Lactiplantibacillus plantarum: one gene and its partner. The protein of the gene in region 2 interacts with the protein of the main gene of each other region in a pairwise test. Links are inferred from orthologs where the notes say so. Each region holds a gene or a part of one and is shown on either strand. Other genes may lie near its edges.

Evidence for each region. Proteins that work in one complex are often made in the same cells at the same time.
Region 1: the proteins of yhbY (region 2) and rho interact in binary tests that used the Escherichia coli proteins (3 or more experiments, as listed by UniProt). The link is inferred for Lactiplantibacillus plantarum from one-to-one orthologs.

The regions. Positions count from the first base shown.
Region 1 is NZ_CP039121.1:2,805,438-2,812,592, reverse strand. The notes cover bases 1,555-4,424. They hold rho (transcription termination factor Rho), read left to right. Parts: upstream 1,555-2,278; coding sequence 2,279-3,571; downstream 3,572-4,424. Other genes in these bases: E5260_RS13230 (baeRF6 domain-containing protein), read right to left, coding at 4,076-4,424; E5260_RS13235 (type B 50S ribosomal protein L31), read left to right, coding at 3,698-3,943; E5260_RS13245 (UDP-N-acetylglucosamine 1-carboxyvinyltransferase), read left to right, coding at 1,555-2,249. In the rest of the region: E5260_RS13250 (hypothetical protein), read left to right, coding at 232-426; more of E5260_RS13245, read left to right, coding at 969-1,554; more of E5260_RS13230, read right to left, coding at 4,425-5,212; E5260_RS13225 (class A sortase), read left to right, coding at 5,411-6,115; E5260_RS13220 (LemA family protein), read left to right, coding at 6,224-6,784; zinc metalloprotease HtpX, read left to right, coding at 6,796-7,155. UniProt on the Escherichia coli protein: Facilitates transcription termination by a mechanism that involves Rho binding to the nascent RNA, activation of Rho's RNA-dependent ATPase activity, and release of the mRNA from the DNA template.
Region 2 is NZ_CP039121.1:1,437,839-1,444,969, reverse strand. The notes cover bases 2,852-5,697. They hold yhbY (ribosome assembly RNA-binding protein YhbY), read right to left. Parts: upstream 4,509-5,697; coding sequence 4,194-4,508; downstream 2,852-4,193. Other genes in these bases: yqeH (ribosome biogenesis GTPase YqeH), read right to left, coding at 4,579-5,697; E5260_RS06580 (nicotinate-nucleotide adenylyltransferase), read right to left, coding at 3,546-4,181; yqeK (bis(5'-nucleosyl)-tetraphosphatase (symmetrical) YqeK), read right to left, coding at 2,945-3,562; rsfS (ribosome silencing factor), read right to left, coding at 2,852-2,927. Also shown: E5260_RS06605 (YceD family protein), read right to left, coding at 1-549; E5260_RS06600 (nucleotidyltransferase), read right to left, coding at 674-1,825; E5260_RS06595 (class I SAM-dependent DNA methyltransferase), read right to left, coding at 1,840-2,574; more of rsfS, read right to left, coding at 2,571-2,851; more of yqeH, read right to left, coding at 5,698-5,715; E5260_RS06565 (YqeG family HAD IIIA-type phosphatase), read right to left, coding at 5,712-6,242; E5260_RS06560 (hypothetical protein), read left to right, coding at 6,935-7,131.

The sequences.
Region 1 (7,155 bases), 1.4 Mb from region 2 along the record:
TATGTCTTATCAAAACGGGGGTATTAATGATTTTATTAATTTAGTTATCAACTGATTATCATCATGATAAAACTCATGCAATTCTCATTAGCTGACATCAAGCTAAAAGGCTGATGTAGCAGGGGGTAATTGCTATTATTATCAATTATCAAAGATTATCAAATCGTATCATAGACCGTTGATCATTATATTATATGGTATTATGGTGAATAATAAATGGAGGTGATGCCAATGTTGACACCAAACGAAATTCGACGTCGGTTACGACGCGATTTGGTTACTATTGCCGAAGCTTATCAAATTGGTTTTGAGAGCCGTCTATACACAGAAGCTGAGTATGAAAACTTAAAGCAGACGTTATTGCAGTTGCGTGAACTTAATATGAACCCCCAACATATGGAACAGCTACTTGCGATTAACGGGTAACGGAATGTTACTAAATTAAATAAGGAAGTGATTAGTCATGAATGCTGATAGTCCATCAGGTTCAATTCAGTCCAGAGAGTGCTAATGCCAGTGAAATTTATCACGCGCATTAGCACTCTTCTATTTTTCTAGCGGGCGGTGTGTTAATAATCATTTAGGACTTGAGTAGGATTAAAATAGGTCGCTTAGTTGAATTATTATTCGGTATCACGTCGCTCCCAATCATCGTATGGAGTACATAGTATGACAGTAGTAAAATCGGTGGACAATCGTGGCGTTAATTACGTGACAATGTTAACTGTTGATGTCAGAATGAATTGTACAGCATCGCACGTCTTGGTGGCACCTTAAATTACGCAGATTTAGCTTAATTATCTTACAAAATCGTTCATGAAAGCGTTTGAATTAGTCGAGTTAATGATTTTATTGCGTAAAAAGATTACAGTTTCCTGATATTGGTTGTATTTTTGACGGACATTCTTTATTATGGTTAATGATTGTATGATACAGTGTGACACTTATTTAGCGAGGAAAGTTATGTTATGAAAAAAATGATAATCCATGGCGGAAAACGACTTTCTGGGGAATTAACGATCGGTGGCGCAAAAAATAGTACCGTCGCACTGATTCCTGCTGCGATTCTTGCAGACACTCCGGTCCAATTCGATACGGTTCCGCACATCTTAGACGTTCACAACTTACGGCTCATCTTAGAGTCGATGAACGTCCATTCCACTTTTGAAAACGATGTTCTAACAATTGATCCAACAAATATTGAAGAATCTGAATTACCAAGTCATGCCATTAAAAGCTTGCGGGCTTCTTACTACTTTATGGGGGCCTTACTCGGTCGCTTTAACCGTGCAACGGTGACTTTCCCTGGTGGTGATAATATTGGTCCACGACCAATTGATCAGCATATCAAGGGTTTTAAGGCGCTCGGCGCTAACGTCGTTGAAGAGAATGACTCTGTCTTTATCTCAACGGGCACAGAGGGCCTTCACGGAGCGCGCATCTTTTTAGACGTGGTTTCCGTTGGGGCGACGATCAACATTATTTTGGCTGCCGTCAAAGCTCATGGTACGACCACGATTGAAAATGCGGCTAAAGAGCCTGAAATCATTGATTTAGCGACTTTTTTGAATAATATGGGCGCTAAAATTCGGGGTGCTGGTACCGACGTAATTCGAATCGAAGGCGTTCCGGCACTGCATTCGCGGGCAACCCATACGATTATTCCTGATCGGATTGAGACGGGAACGTATCTATCCCTGGCTGCTTCGATTGGGGACGGTATTTTGCTAAAGAATGTGATCCCTGAACATATGGAGTCATTCACGGCAAAACTAGTCGAAATGGGTGTCGATTTACAGATTAATGAAGATAGTATTTACGTCCCACGGTCCAATGATTTGGACCCAATTCGGGTTAAAACAATGACTTACCCAGGCTTTGCCACTGATTTGCAACAACCAATCACCCCATTATTATTGCGTGCTAACGGTAGTAGCGTGGTGATTGATACGATTTATCCGCAACGCACGCAACACGTTGAACAGTTACGTAAGATGGGGGCGGACATTCGCGTTCAAGATAACTTGATTGTCGTGGGTCATTCTTCCCACTTACAAGGTGCACATGTCGAGGCCGGTGAGATTCGGTCTGGGGCGGCACTAATGATTGCTGGTCTCGCGGCTAGTGGCGTTACGGAAATTAGTCGCGCTGACAATATTCTACGTGGCTATGATCGGGTCATCGATAAATTGCATACACTTGGTGCGGATGTGGAAATTGCAGCCGACGAAGAAGTTCCCGAAAACTAACGATGTACAGCTAAGAAAGAACAGTGGTTATGGAAAAAATTTTAACAATGCACGATCTCGAGCAGAAAACGTTAAAAGAAATTTATAACTATGCTCGTGAGTATAAAATTTCTTATTATTCGCAAATGAATAAAAAGGAACTCTCATTAGCCGTTCTCCGTGAGCAGGATAAAAAGCGGGGCTTTGTACAAATGGAAGGCGTCTTGGAAATTATTAGCCAAGAGGGCTATGGCTTTTTGCGGCCAATTAATTATGGGCCTTCGCAGGAAGATATTTATATTTCTCAGTCGCAGATTCATCGCTTTGGTCTTCGTAACGGAGACTATGTGGCTGGTCAAGCCCGGCCACCGCGACCTAACGAACGGTATTACGGTTTAATGCGGGTAGGGACGGTTAACGGTAAGGATCCTAATGAGGCCAAGCAACGGCCCCATTTTCCAGCGTTAACACCACTTTATCCACAAAAACAAATTAAGTTATCGACAACGGCCGCCGTTTTAGCGACCCGTTTGATTGATACTTTTGTCCCGATTGGCTTCGGTCAACGGGGCTTAATTGTCGCACCTCCTAAAGCCGGTAAGACGACGCTGTTAAAGAATATTGCAAATGGCATCGTCGCCAATTATCCAGACGCTAAGCTGATTATGTTACTGATTGATGAACGGCCCGAAGAAGTGACTGATTTAGAGCGGTCAATCAAGGGAGAAGTGGTGAGTTCGACTTTTGATCAACAACCACAAAATCACGTGCGTGTTGCGGAATTGGTGCTTGAACGTGCGCGGCGCCTAGTTGAAGACAAACAGGATGTGATTATCTTATTGGATTCGATTACCCGGCTTACGCGGGCATATAATTTGGTCATCCCGTCTAGCGGGCGGACGTTGTCTGGTGGGGTCGATCCCACGGCGTTTTACAAGCCCAAGCGATTCTTCGGTTCCGCGCGCAATATCGAGGAAGGTGGTAGCCTAACGATTTTAGGCACCGCGTTAGTCGATACGGGTAGCCGGATGGACGACATGATTTATGAAGAATTCAAAGGAACTGGCAACTCAGAATTACAGCTATCCCGCGAGTTAGCTGAACGGCGGGTCTTCCCGGCGCTAGACTTGAAGCAATCTAGTACGCGTAAAGAGGAATTGTTGGTTAGTCGTAAGAATTTGGAGCCAGTCTGGCAGATTCGGCGATCAATGACTGGCAACGCGTTAGAGTACACCGAACAGCTTTTACAATTTTTAAAACACACGAAGACCAACACTGAGTTTGTTCGTGATCTAGCTAGCTTAAAGTTCACTGGTCAATCAACCCGGCGGTCGCGTCGTTAATACTGGCAGGCAGGCTACTTTGTAGGTTGACGGGAAGCTGTGATTCGTGATAACATGTTTATCGTTGGTTAAAACTATGATAATCTCTGTTTCAGCAAATGATTCAGGGCAAAGGAGCGAAATACAATGCAAAAAGGAATTCATCCAGATTACCATTTAGTTGTGTTCCAAGACTCAACTACTGGTTTTAAGTTCATCTCTGGTTCAACAGCAACTTCAGCAGAAACTGTTGAATGGGAAGATGGTAATACTTACCCATTGATCCGTGTTGAAATTACGTCAGATTCACATCCATTCTACACTGGTAAGCAAAAGTTTACCAAGGCCGATGGTGCGGTCGATCGTTTCAACAAGAAATACGGTCTCAAATAAGCAGACAATTAAACGGCGTTCCGGCTTCGGCGGGGGCGTCTTTTTTGTATGTGCAAATCATCGACGCTCACAAACAAAGCCGCACCAGTTCGAGTAATGAACTGGTGCGGCTTTGTCTCACTTACGATATGATTAGTAGCGCATAATCGCGAGAGCAGCGGTTTCTACGGGCATCCGGTCTGCGGGGATGATTCGGATTTGCCCGTTCATGGCAATCACGACATCGACCAGGTCGTCAATTAAATTATCAGGAGCAGCAATTGGATCAGTTAATTGAACATCGGCCGCTGGTAAGGAGCCGGCGACATTCGCGTCTGCGGCGACAATCAAGGTGTCGATCCGCCCACTTAGTGCTGGCTTGATCATGTCAAAAGGATCGGCCAATGCTAACTGGCGGGACTTAGCCTGATCATAACGTTCTAGTAAAATGTCGGCTAATTGGGTATGCCACATCGTCTGAACGGGTTCTGTGGCTGTTTGCATTGCGCCCACCGTTAAGTTTTTCGGTGACTTATTGATCATGAGGTGTTGTGACAGGTACGGATTCTTGTTGACGGCACGGAAGACTGCCTGGTTATGTGGTAGTCCCATTAAGATCAATGGCCGTCGCGTCTTTTGTGAATGGGCCTGAACGTACTGCGCCACTTGTTGGTAATAATTTCGTTGGTCAATATCGCGTTCTTCGGCCTTCGCATTATGACCATGATAGTTGGCACCGTGAACGGGGCTGGCGTTGAAATTCAGGTCACCGCCACGTTTTTCAGTGCCCAATGCTTCTGTCAGGGTGCGGGGGGCCTCAGCTGGCAAATCAAGTTCGACGAAACTGCCATCACGTTGGGCGTAGAGCGCCATGCTATCTTCATTGAGTGCTAGCAAGTCGAAGTCGAATTGATGCTGGCGGTCGGCTAGTACTGGGCGAATAGCTGGCATGCTATTGACGCTGACATGGTTGTCAGTGGGATATTGTAAGTCGAAAATGTGTAGGTCACGACTGTTAGTGATGATGCCTGTCTGAGGGCCAGTGTGCTGTAACCAGAAGGCGTTGTCATTAATTAATTGCTCTAGTTGCGTCGCGTATGGCGCAAATTCGGTTTTCGGAAAGTGGTGGGCCATCTGGGTTTCAGCTTCATTAACTAATTGTTTGAATTGTAAGCGGCGGCGATTGAGGTCGTTGAGCACAACGGCCGTGTTGAGGTAAATTGCAATGTATGGGCCATCCTCACGTTGTTGCATTAGTTGATTGAGATCGTTTTTTACCATCGTTTCCATAGGTCCAACCTGCTTTCTGTTTTTGATACAATTAGCATAACAAGAATCTGATTACGGACGCAAATATAATGATTATGATAAGCTATAGATAATTCTAACGAACTAAACGAATTCGGGGCTTTATTATGCGAACTAATTAAGGTATATTTACCGTAGAACCTTTGATAAAGGGCGTAAACAAATTAGGAGGCGGGATTAATGAAGTCCAAGCAACATCCCGGGTTAAAGTGGTTAGGTCGGGGCGTTTTTGTCCTGCTGGTGCTAGTATCATTGGCATTAATTTTCAATGAACAGATCAAGAGCTGGTTAGTGAGTTCATACTCGCCGACCGTTACGGCTAAGACGGTTAAGCAGAATACGAAGAAGAAGAGCGATTTTAACTTCTCAAAGGTCAAGTCACTTGACTTTCAGACCGTTGCCAAGGCCCGCATGAATAAGAATGCAATCAACGTGATTGGCTCGATTGCGATTCCGTCCGTTGATTTGTACCTGCCAATTGGTAATGGTGTCAGCAATGAAACGTTAGCATTGGCGGCTGGCACGATGAAAGCTAATCAGAAGATGGGGCAGGGTAACTACGCGTTGGCTGGTCACCATATGATCAAGCATGGCGCACTATTCAGTCCGTTGTACTATAAGAGCAAGGTTGGCCAAATGATTTATGTGAGTGATGCCAAAAAGATTTATGCGTATAAGACGAGTCAGCGAACATTCATTAAAGCAACTGATGTCCAAGTAATTGATGATGTTCCTGGTCAGAAGCTGATTACCCTAATTACCTGTGATAAGACCGGGGCGGGTCGCTTAATGATTCGCGGTAAGTACGAACAGCAATGGTCGTTTAAGTCGGCGCCAACTCAGGTTCAGAAGGCCTTTACAAGTCATTTTAATAACAAATATTAACAATTATTACATTCTAGGGGTATCGATATCTTCTAACGGAATTTCACGGTACAATATAACTTAAGGTCACATGTCTCAGATAAGACATAATTTAGAGGGGGTCTATTGATGATAGCTTTAATTATCGTTGCGGTCGTATTGGTTTTGATCGCAATTTACGTGGTAATTTATAACGGTTTAGTTAAGTCACGGATGTATACGCAGGAAGCGTGGAGCCAAATCGATGTTCAGCTAAAACGGCGGACTGATTTGATTCCTAATCTGGTCAATACGGTCAAAGGTTACGCGAAACATGAAAAGAGTACCTTAGCGGAAGTGATTTCATTACGGAATCAATTAACGCAAGTGCCGAGCGGTGATCACCAACAGGCTATGGCAGTTTCTGATCAATTGACAAATTCGTTGAAGAGCATTTTTGCGTTAGCTGAAAGCTACCCTGATTTGAAGGCGAATCAAGAATTCGGTAAGCTGATGGAAGAGTTGACCAATACAGAAAACAAGATTGCTTATTCACGGCAACTGTTCAACTCTAGCGCTGCCAGCTATAACATGAAGTTACAACAATTCCCGTCAAATATTATTGCTGGCATTCATCACTTCAAGAACGTTGAATTCTTAACTGTTCCTGAAGCAGAAAAAGCAGCACCCACGGTTTCATTTGAAGATTAGAGGTTATGCCCATGTTATTTGAGCAAATTGCCCGCAACAAGCGGCACACGTTATACGTGATGGCCGCTTTTGTCATATTACTTGCAGTGATTGGTTTAGCAGTTGGCTACGTGTTTTTTAATAGTGCGATTGCAGGGTTACTAGTAGCCTTGATTGCAGCGGTATTTTATATGGTATTAATGATTAGTCAGTCGACTGACATTGTCATGAGCATGAATCATGGACGTGAGCTGCATCAAGCTGACGATGATCCAGAGCTCTGGCACATTGTGGAAGACATGGCGTTGGTTGCTAAAGTACCGATGCCACGTGTCTTTATTATTGATGATGAGAGCCCCAATGCGTTTGCGACAGGAAATGACCCTGAGCAT
Region 2 (7,131 bases):
CTTGTCTTCCTGATCAGGGAACAGGTTTTTTAACTTAGCTAAACGCGGATCAACAGTTTTAAGTTCTGCAGCTTGCAACGCTTGGTCGTCCTCGGAGAGAACTTCCCAGCCCTTACCAGTTGGCATCGGGGCGCCGTCTTGTTCAGCTTCAGAAAGAATCTGCATGGGGATGTGAATTAAAATATTATCCTCCACAGCGACATCAAAATCTAAAATATCATCTTCAGGTAAAATAATTACCGTATCAGTTTCTTCGTCAAAACGACTCAGATCGGTTCCCTGAGGAACATAATATTCCGTCATTTGAAAAGCCAATGGGACATCCACTGGCGTCAGCGAGCGACTAGACGGCAATGTTAACATTGCGTCAATCTTCGCCGTGATTAACACATTATCCTTATCATAACTCGCTAACCCAGTTGCGTGAACTGACTTAACATCGATAATTTCTGGATAACGGCTCATCAAGGAGTGTTTTAAATCCAATGCTTCATCAAACTGAAGTGGCGTTTCACGGTATGTTTTAAGCTGTGAAAGTGACCATTTCATTTAAAAACCTCCTAATGCAACGTGATAAATTATACCTGTGTAAAAATCCTTTGTCAATGTTTTTTCCTTGACAGTCCAAAATGCCCGTCATTAGACCTAACCATATCAAGAAAGCCCGCCGCGGTCAACCAATTGTTACCGGTAACCGCCATGGTTGTCGATATAAATCTTGCGATTGCCCATTAATTAATTGATAGACGCGCCCCGCCCGATAATCGAGATTCAGAGCATGCTGGCGTAAGTCTTGATTGATTTTCGTATACAGCGGCAACGGGAGCTGTTTCTTCACTTGATGCAAATAAGCCTGCCCCTTAGGTGTGAAGCCTAAGACGCGCAGATAATTATGTGCCTGTGCTTTCTGGACTTCTGCCTGAGTAAGTTGTAGTAGTGCGGCTGTCGCCACCCGCTGCAATCGTGTATACGTATAGCGTTTTGACTTGACCTGATGAATAAAGTCATCAAAAGTCGTGGCGTGTTGGGCCATCGCCTGCATCCGGTATTCCAAGCCTTCCGCCATCTGATCATACTGTCCACTACGGGCAACGTCAACGGTCAGCAATTGATACTGTAAAAACGGCCAAAAGTCGCTCCAGCGCTGCAGTCGTTGCGTAGTCAGCGCCGTGAACGTGTCGGCCGGGACAACTGGTTTCAGCGCCGCCCAATCCTGTGCAAGTGCCGCTTGGCGCACCGCTGTCCCACTGGCGTAGCGACTATCGGCCGCAATTGTCGTCGTCGCGTGATCCGCTTGGCGACGCTTGATCGGCAGTAACTGCATCGGATGTGCCAGGGTCTGATTGGCAGCGTAATAACAGAAGCTCAGCATATCATTGGCTGCCGTCAACGTCACGCCCGTGGCAGCTTGCAAGGCCGCGTTAAACTGAGTGGCAAAAGTCTCATTATAATGGGTAAAGTCGCCCTGTTGCGCCGCAATTGCCGTGGCCAACCGTTGAAAGTCCAGCTCAGGATGTTCCGCACCAAAAACAACACTCGTACAGTCCAGTGCACTGAGTAGTTCAATACCACCCCGTGCAAATAAATGGGCAGGTTGGGTCGCAAAAAACACGGGCAGTTCAATTACTAGATCCGCCCCATTTTCCAAAGCCAGCTTCGCACGTGTCCACTTGTCTAAAATGGCCGGTTCACCGCGTTGCAGCCAATCACCACTCATCACAACAATAACACAGTCGGCATTGGTCAACTGTTGTGCTTGCCGCAAATGGTAGCGATGCCCATTATGCAACGGATTGTATTCAGTTATTAACCCGACTGCTTGCATTCTTGTTCCTCCTACTACTTACGACACTTGAAGAACCACCGCGTGGTCTGATCATCCGGTTGTTGGCGGCCAAAATCGGCGCTGACCGTGACATGATTAAAACCGGCTGCCTGCAGAGCTTGTTGATAATCAGCCAACACATAAGTTTGTTCTTGATGTAATTCACTGACCTCGTCGAAGGCCTGCTTATCATCATTATAAATAAAGAACGTTAAATCGTGCTCAGCACTGTGCGGCTGTTCACCGGCATAGCTTGTCCACATAAAAGCCCGATCCTCATCGCGATAATTGTACATATAACCAGGATAGACCTCATCCGTCTGATAAGGTGTAATGACGTCGAATAAAAATTCGCCGGCCGCTGTCAAATGTTGAGCCACTTGTTCAAATGCACGTTGGACTGTCGTAATATCGGGCAAATAGCAGAACGAATCAGCAAAACAGGTAACCGCATCAAAGGTCCCAACTTCAGATAAATCGAGCATATCCCCTTGTAATAGCGGTAAGGTCACGGCTGCCTCGTCCGCATGGCGCTGTGCCAGTGCTAACATGTTCTCCGACAAATCTAAACCGGTGACCTGATAGCCGGCTTGGGCTAACAACACCCCTAAGCGTCCCGTCCCACAAGCTAATTCGAGCAACTGACCATCTTGGTTAGGATACTCACGACGGACAAAATCCAGCCATTGCTGGTACATGGCTGGATCAAAAAGTTCGTCATAAAGTTCGGCAAACGTCTGATAAATCATGCGTTTACCCATTGTGCAACGTCGACGATGGGCGCATCAGACCATAATTTTTCCAAATTATAGTGTGCCCGCGCATCCTTTTGGAAGACGTGCACGATGACGTCACCGGCATCGATCAAGACCCATTCGCCCGAAGTCCGACCTTCGACGCTCTTAACGTCCGAACCGGCCTTGCGCACAAAGTCCACGATATTATCAGCAATCGCTTGAACTTGGCGCTTGGAATCCGCGGATAAGATGACAAAATAGTCCGCCATCAAACTGACTTCCGCGACGTCTAAGGCCACGATATCGTCGGCACGCTTATCGTCAGCGGCCTCAACAGTTAATTGTAAAAGTTCCTTGCTATCCATAAAACTCTCCCTTAAATTTAATTGGCAAATTGAGGGGCCACACCGCCGACCCACGCGTTATAGGTTGCTAACGTTTGTGGGTAGACTGGCGCACCCTTCTGAATCAGATAATCTAGTGTATGTTGAATCTGGAAACGAACACCGTCAGCCAACGACTTGGCCGTCGCTTCACGAGCCGCTTCAACACCGGGGAAGTCCCGGGCTGGTTCAATAAAATCGGCCATGAAGATGATTTGGTCCAGTTTAGTCATATAAGGCGCACCGACCGTGTGTAACCGCACCGCATTCAAAATTGGCTCATTGTAGATGTGCAACTCATCTTTGATCAGTTCAGCGCCAACATAGCCATGCCAGACCCCGTTCCCATACGAAACCAGGTTGGGGTCCATGCCATGCGTCTTAATGAGCTGAATAAATGTTTGATCATCGCGTTGCTTGGCGTAGTCGTGTAATAACCCCGCAATTCCAGCTAACTCGACATCAACACCGTTGTCAGCAGCTAACTGCCGCGCAGTCTCCTCGACCCGTAAGCAGTGTTGATAGCGTTTGTCAGTCAACTGGGCGGCAACTTTTGCCATTAGCTCCTCGTGACGATATGGAACAATCGCTTCAGTATACTCAATCGTTTTGCTCATACAAATGATGCTCCTTAATATAAGCGGCCACGGCTTCCGGAACCAGATAACGGACCGAATGCCCATGGCTGATTTTTTGACGAATCTGAGTGGAACTAATATCGATCAACGGTGCGTCGACCCAAATAACCGGATATTGACTCGTCGTTGGGTACCCGGTGCGTTTGATACCAACAAAGGTGACTAATTTAACTAGCTCGTCAATGTGATACCAAGTATGCAAATAATCGACCATGTCGCCGCCAATGATGAAATAGTACTGCGTGTCCGGATGCTTAGCTTTCAAAAACTTCATCGTTTCGTAAGTATAGCTTTTGCCACCCCGCTCGATTTCCGCCGTCTCCAACCGAAATAGTGGATTATCAACAATGGCTTCTTGGACCATATTCGCACGATCTTCCACCGCAATCGTCTTCTTTTCGTCGACATGCGGTGGTTGAGCGTCCGGCATAAAGCGAACTTCATCCAAACCCAGTTGATCACCAACTTGCTGGGCCATGATCAAATGTCCCAAATGCGGTGGGTTAAACGTGCCACCTAAAATACCAACACGGCGATGCGGAATTGCCGTCACCGTTTCCGTCAGAACTTTTGTCGCTGTTTGATTAACCGTCTGCACCCGTCATTCCTCCTATAACTTAGCAACTTCCAATGAATAGTGCTGGTCTTCTTCATGACTAGCTGGCAAGTATAAGACTAACACCCGGCCAATTGTTTGAACGACCGTAATCGCGGTTTTCTGTTCAATTGCAGCTTTAACTTCAGCCGTTGTCACATCAGCATTTTGTAAAATGTTGACTTTAATTAATTCTCGCTTATCCAGCGCACCCGTTAATTGGGTCAACCATTCGTCAGTCAAGCCGTTTTTCCCGACAGCAAATAGTGGCCGCATGTGGTGGGCTTCACCACGTAAATAGTGTTTTTGTTTTCCACGTAAGTTTTCCATTAAGTTTGATTTACTCCTATAATTTTCTGTTTGATAATCGCGAATCAGATTCTACTCCGACCACAACTCATCAACGCTTGTTGATCATAGCTGGGCGCGTCAAGACTGCAACACCCTTTGGTGCCCAGGCCGCTACACGCGTATCCGCAGCCACCGTGACCCATCCGAGGCCTTCAAAGACAATATCACTGATTTCCGTCACTTTGAATTCGTGGCGAACTAATGGTGGAAAGTCAGCGACAGCATCGCCAGTTGGGGGGGTAATCAGTTCACCCACATGCTTGGTATAAAAGTTGTCCGCATTCTCGGTCCGGGTTCGGTGCAAGGTCAAGTTATTATCAACGTAGACCGTCCCAGTTGCTTTTAACGTATCAACAATATCTAACCGTGCCACCCCACCTAAGAACAAAGTTTGACCGTTGCCTAATTGGAAACCCTTTGGGCGAATCTCGCGTTGTGGTGAGACTAACTTCAGGTCATCGCCTGATAACACGTGGGCCATCTGTTCAGGATGAATAATTCCGGGTGTATCAACCATCATATGACCATCATCCAACGGAATTTCAATCTTGTCTAACGTGGTCCCTGGGAACCGGGATGTCGTGATCAAGTCCTTCAAACCAGTATTATTGGCAATAATCCGATTGATCAACGTTGACTTACCAACGTTCGTGACCCCTACGACATAAACATCGCGGCCACGACGATATTTTTCAATCATCGCCAAGAGCTCATCAATGGAATGCCCCTTCTTGGCACTCGTTAACGCAACGTCAACCGGTTTGATTCCCTGTGCACGAACTTGTTGATTCATCCATTCCCGCAATTTCGTCCGGCGTAACTGACGTGGCAACACGTCTTCCTTATTACCGACTAACAAAACGGGATTATCCCCAACAAAGCGCTGGAGACCAGGAATGATGCTTCCATTCAAATCAAAAATGTCGACAACGTACACAACCAGTGCGTTCGCATCTCTAATCGTGGCTAACAAATGACGAAAATCATCATCCGTTAAGCCAACCGGCACGATTTCGTTATAGTGCCGAAGCCGAAAACAACGTTGACAGTATAAATCCTGTGCGTCACTAGCTAATGATTTTTGTAACGCACTGTTCGGTGTGTAGCCGGCCGCCTTAGGATCGGTCGTTTGAATCGCCGCACCACACCCAATACAGTATAAAGTTTCTTCTGATGTTTCACTCACTTATTAAGGTCCTCCTGAAAATGCATTTCTGGATAAACATGTGCTAATCGTAATTTGATAAATCGTTCAAAGAAACGGTTTATCCGGGTATTCCACGCGTCCGTCTTCACGATTGGCTGTACTAAGATACTGGGCACGCCCGCAAGATGGGCCGCCCACATGTCGGTGATATACTGATCGCCAACCATGACCACTTCATTTTTGTGTAAGCCCAGGTCATGACGCGCCTTACTGATCCCCAGCGGTAGTGGTTTCAGTGACCGCGAAACAAATGGCAGTTCCAGGCTTTGCAGCGCCTTAGCAATTCGCGCTTCGGAATTGTTCGACACCACCACTAACGGAATGCCCGCGTCTTGTAACGCGTGCAGCCACTTTTTCAGTTCCGGGGTGCCATCCGGATTGTCCCATGCGATCAACGTGTTATCAAGGTCGGTAAATACCGCCTTAATGCCCTGCGCTCGTAACTGCGCCGGTGTCACATTGTAGATTGCTGGTATCATCCAAGTTGGTTTAAATTGCTTAATCATCGTTATCCCCTTCGCTTCTCACTGGATTTTTTGGTTATTGGCATAACCCCACTAGCCCATTTTATCATACTATTGGTGAAATACCGGACTAAATCAGGTCTGGAGCCGGAGTTCACTAGGCAATTGTGCTAAATTTTAGTCATCATTATATAATAATTTGTTTTTTGAAAATAAGCAACGAAAATCCTTCCAAGTTGTCGTAACTTGATGACACCACCTGGATCAAATTTGACTAAGTTGATCGCACCCGCATTTATTTGATAGGTTGGGGCCCGAGTAAGACATTGAAAATAGCACTAAAAGTCGCCAGTAAATTCAGCGCTGTTTTGCCGGTTGCCCTTTTCTCGCCAGTTTATTTGCAATGGCTAAACCACAATCTGACATTCAATCGGCGCACTGACCGTTTTGTCAAATTAGATTAACAAAGTATCCCATTAAGTGTATATTAATTAAAGATACGTGGCTTTTACTTATATCATGATACTGATATGTATATTGATTGCACATCAATGCAATCCTCATGTAAGCTTATTGACATGGTTAAATGTTCAGATTGTTCTAAAACTGTTCATCGCAGTTAATGTTAGGCACCCTGGTGTTGTTCTATGTCGATAAACTGACAATATCAGTAATGATATAAACTATATGATCCGCACGATCACTAAACAATATGTCATCTCGGAGGTTCGTTTATGGAGAAAAAAGATGTTATGAAACAATACGTTACCGATAAATATTTTTCCAAGGAGCACTGGTGGACGAAACTTTGGCAAACCCTAGTCGCAATTATTACTTGGATCTGCGTTGCCGTACCTGTCTACTGGACTATCTCGTCAACGTTACTTGCGAATAATCCCCAGTTCATTCACGCCTGGAAATACGAAGAAGG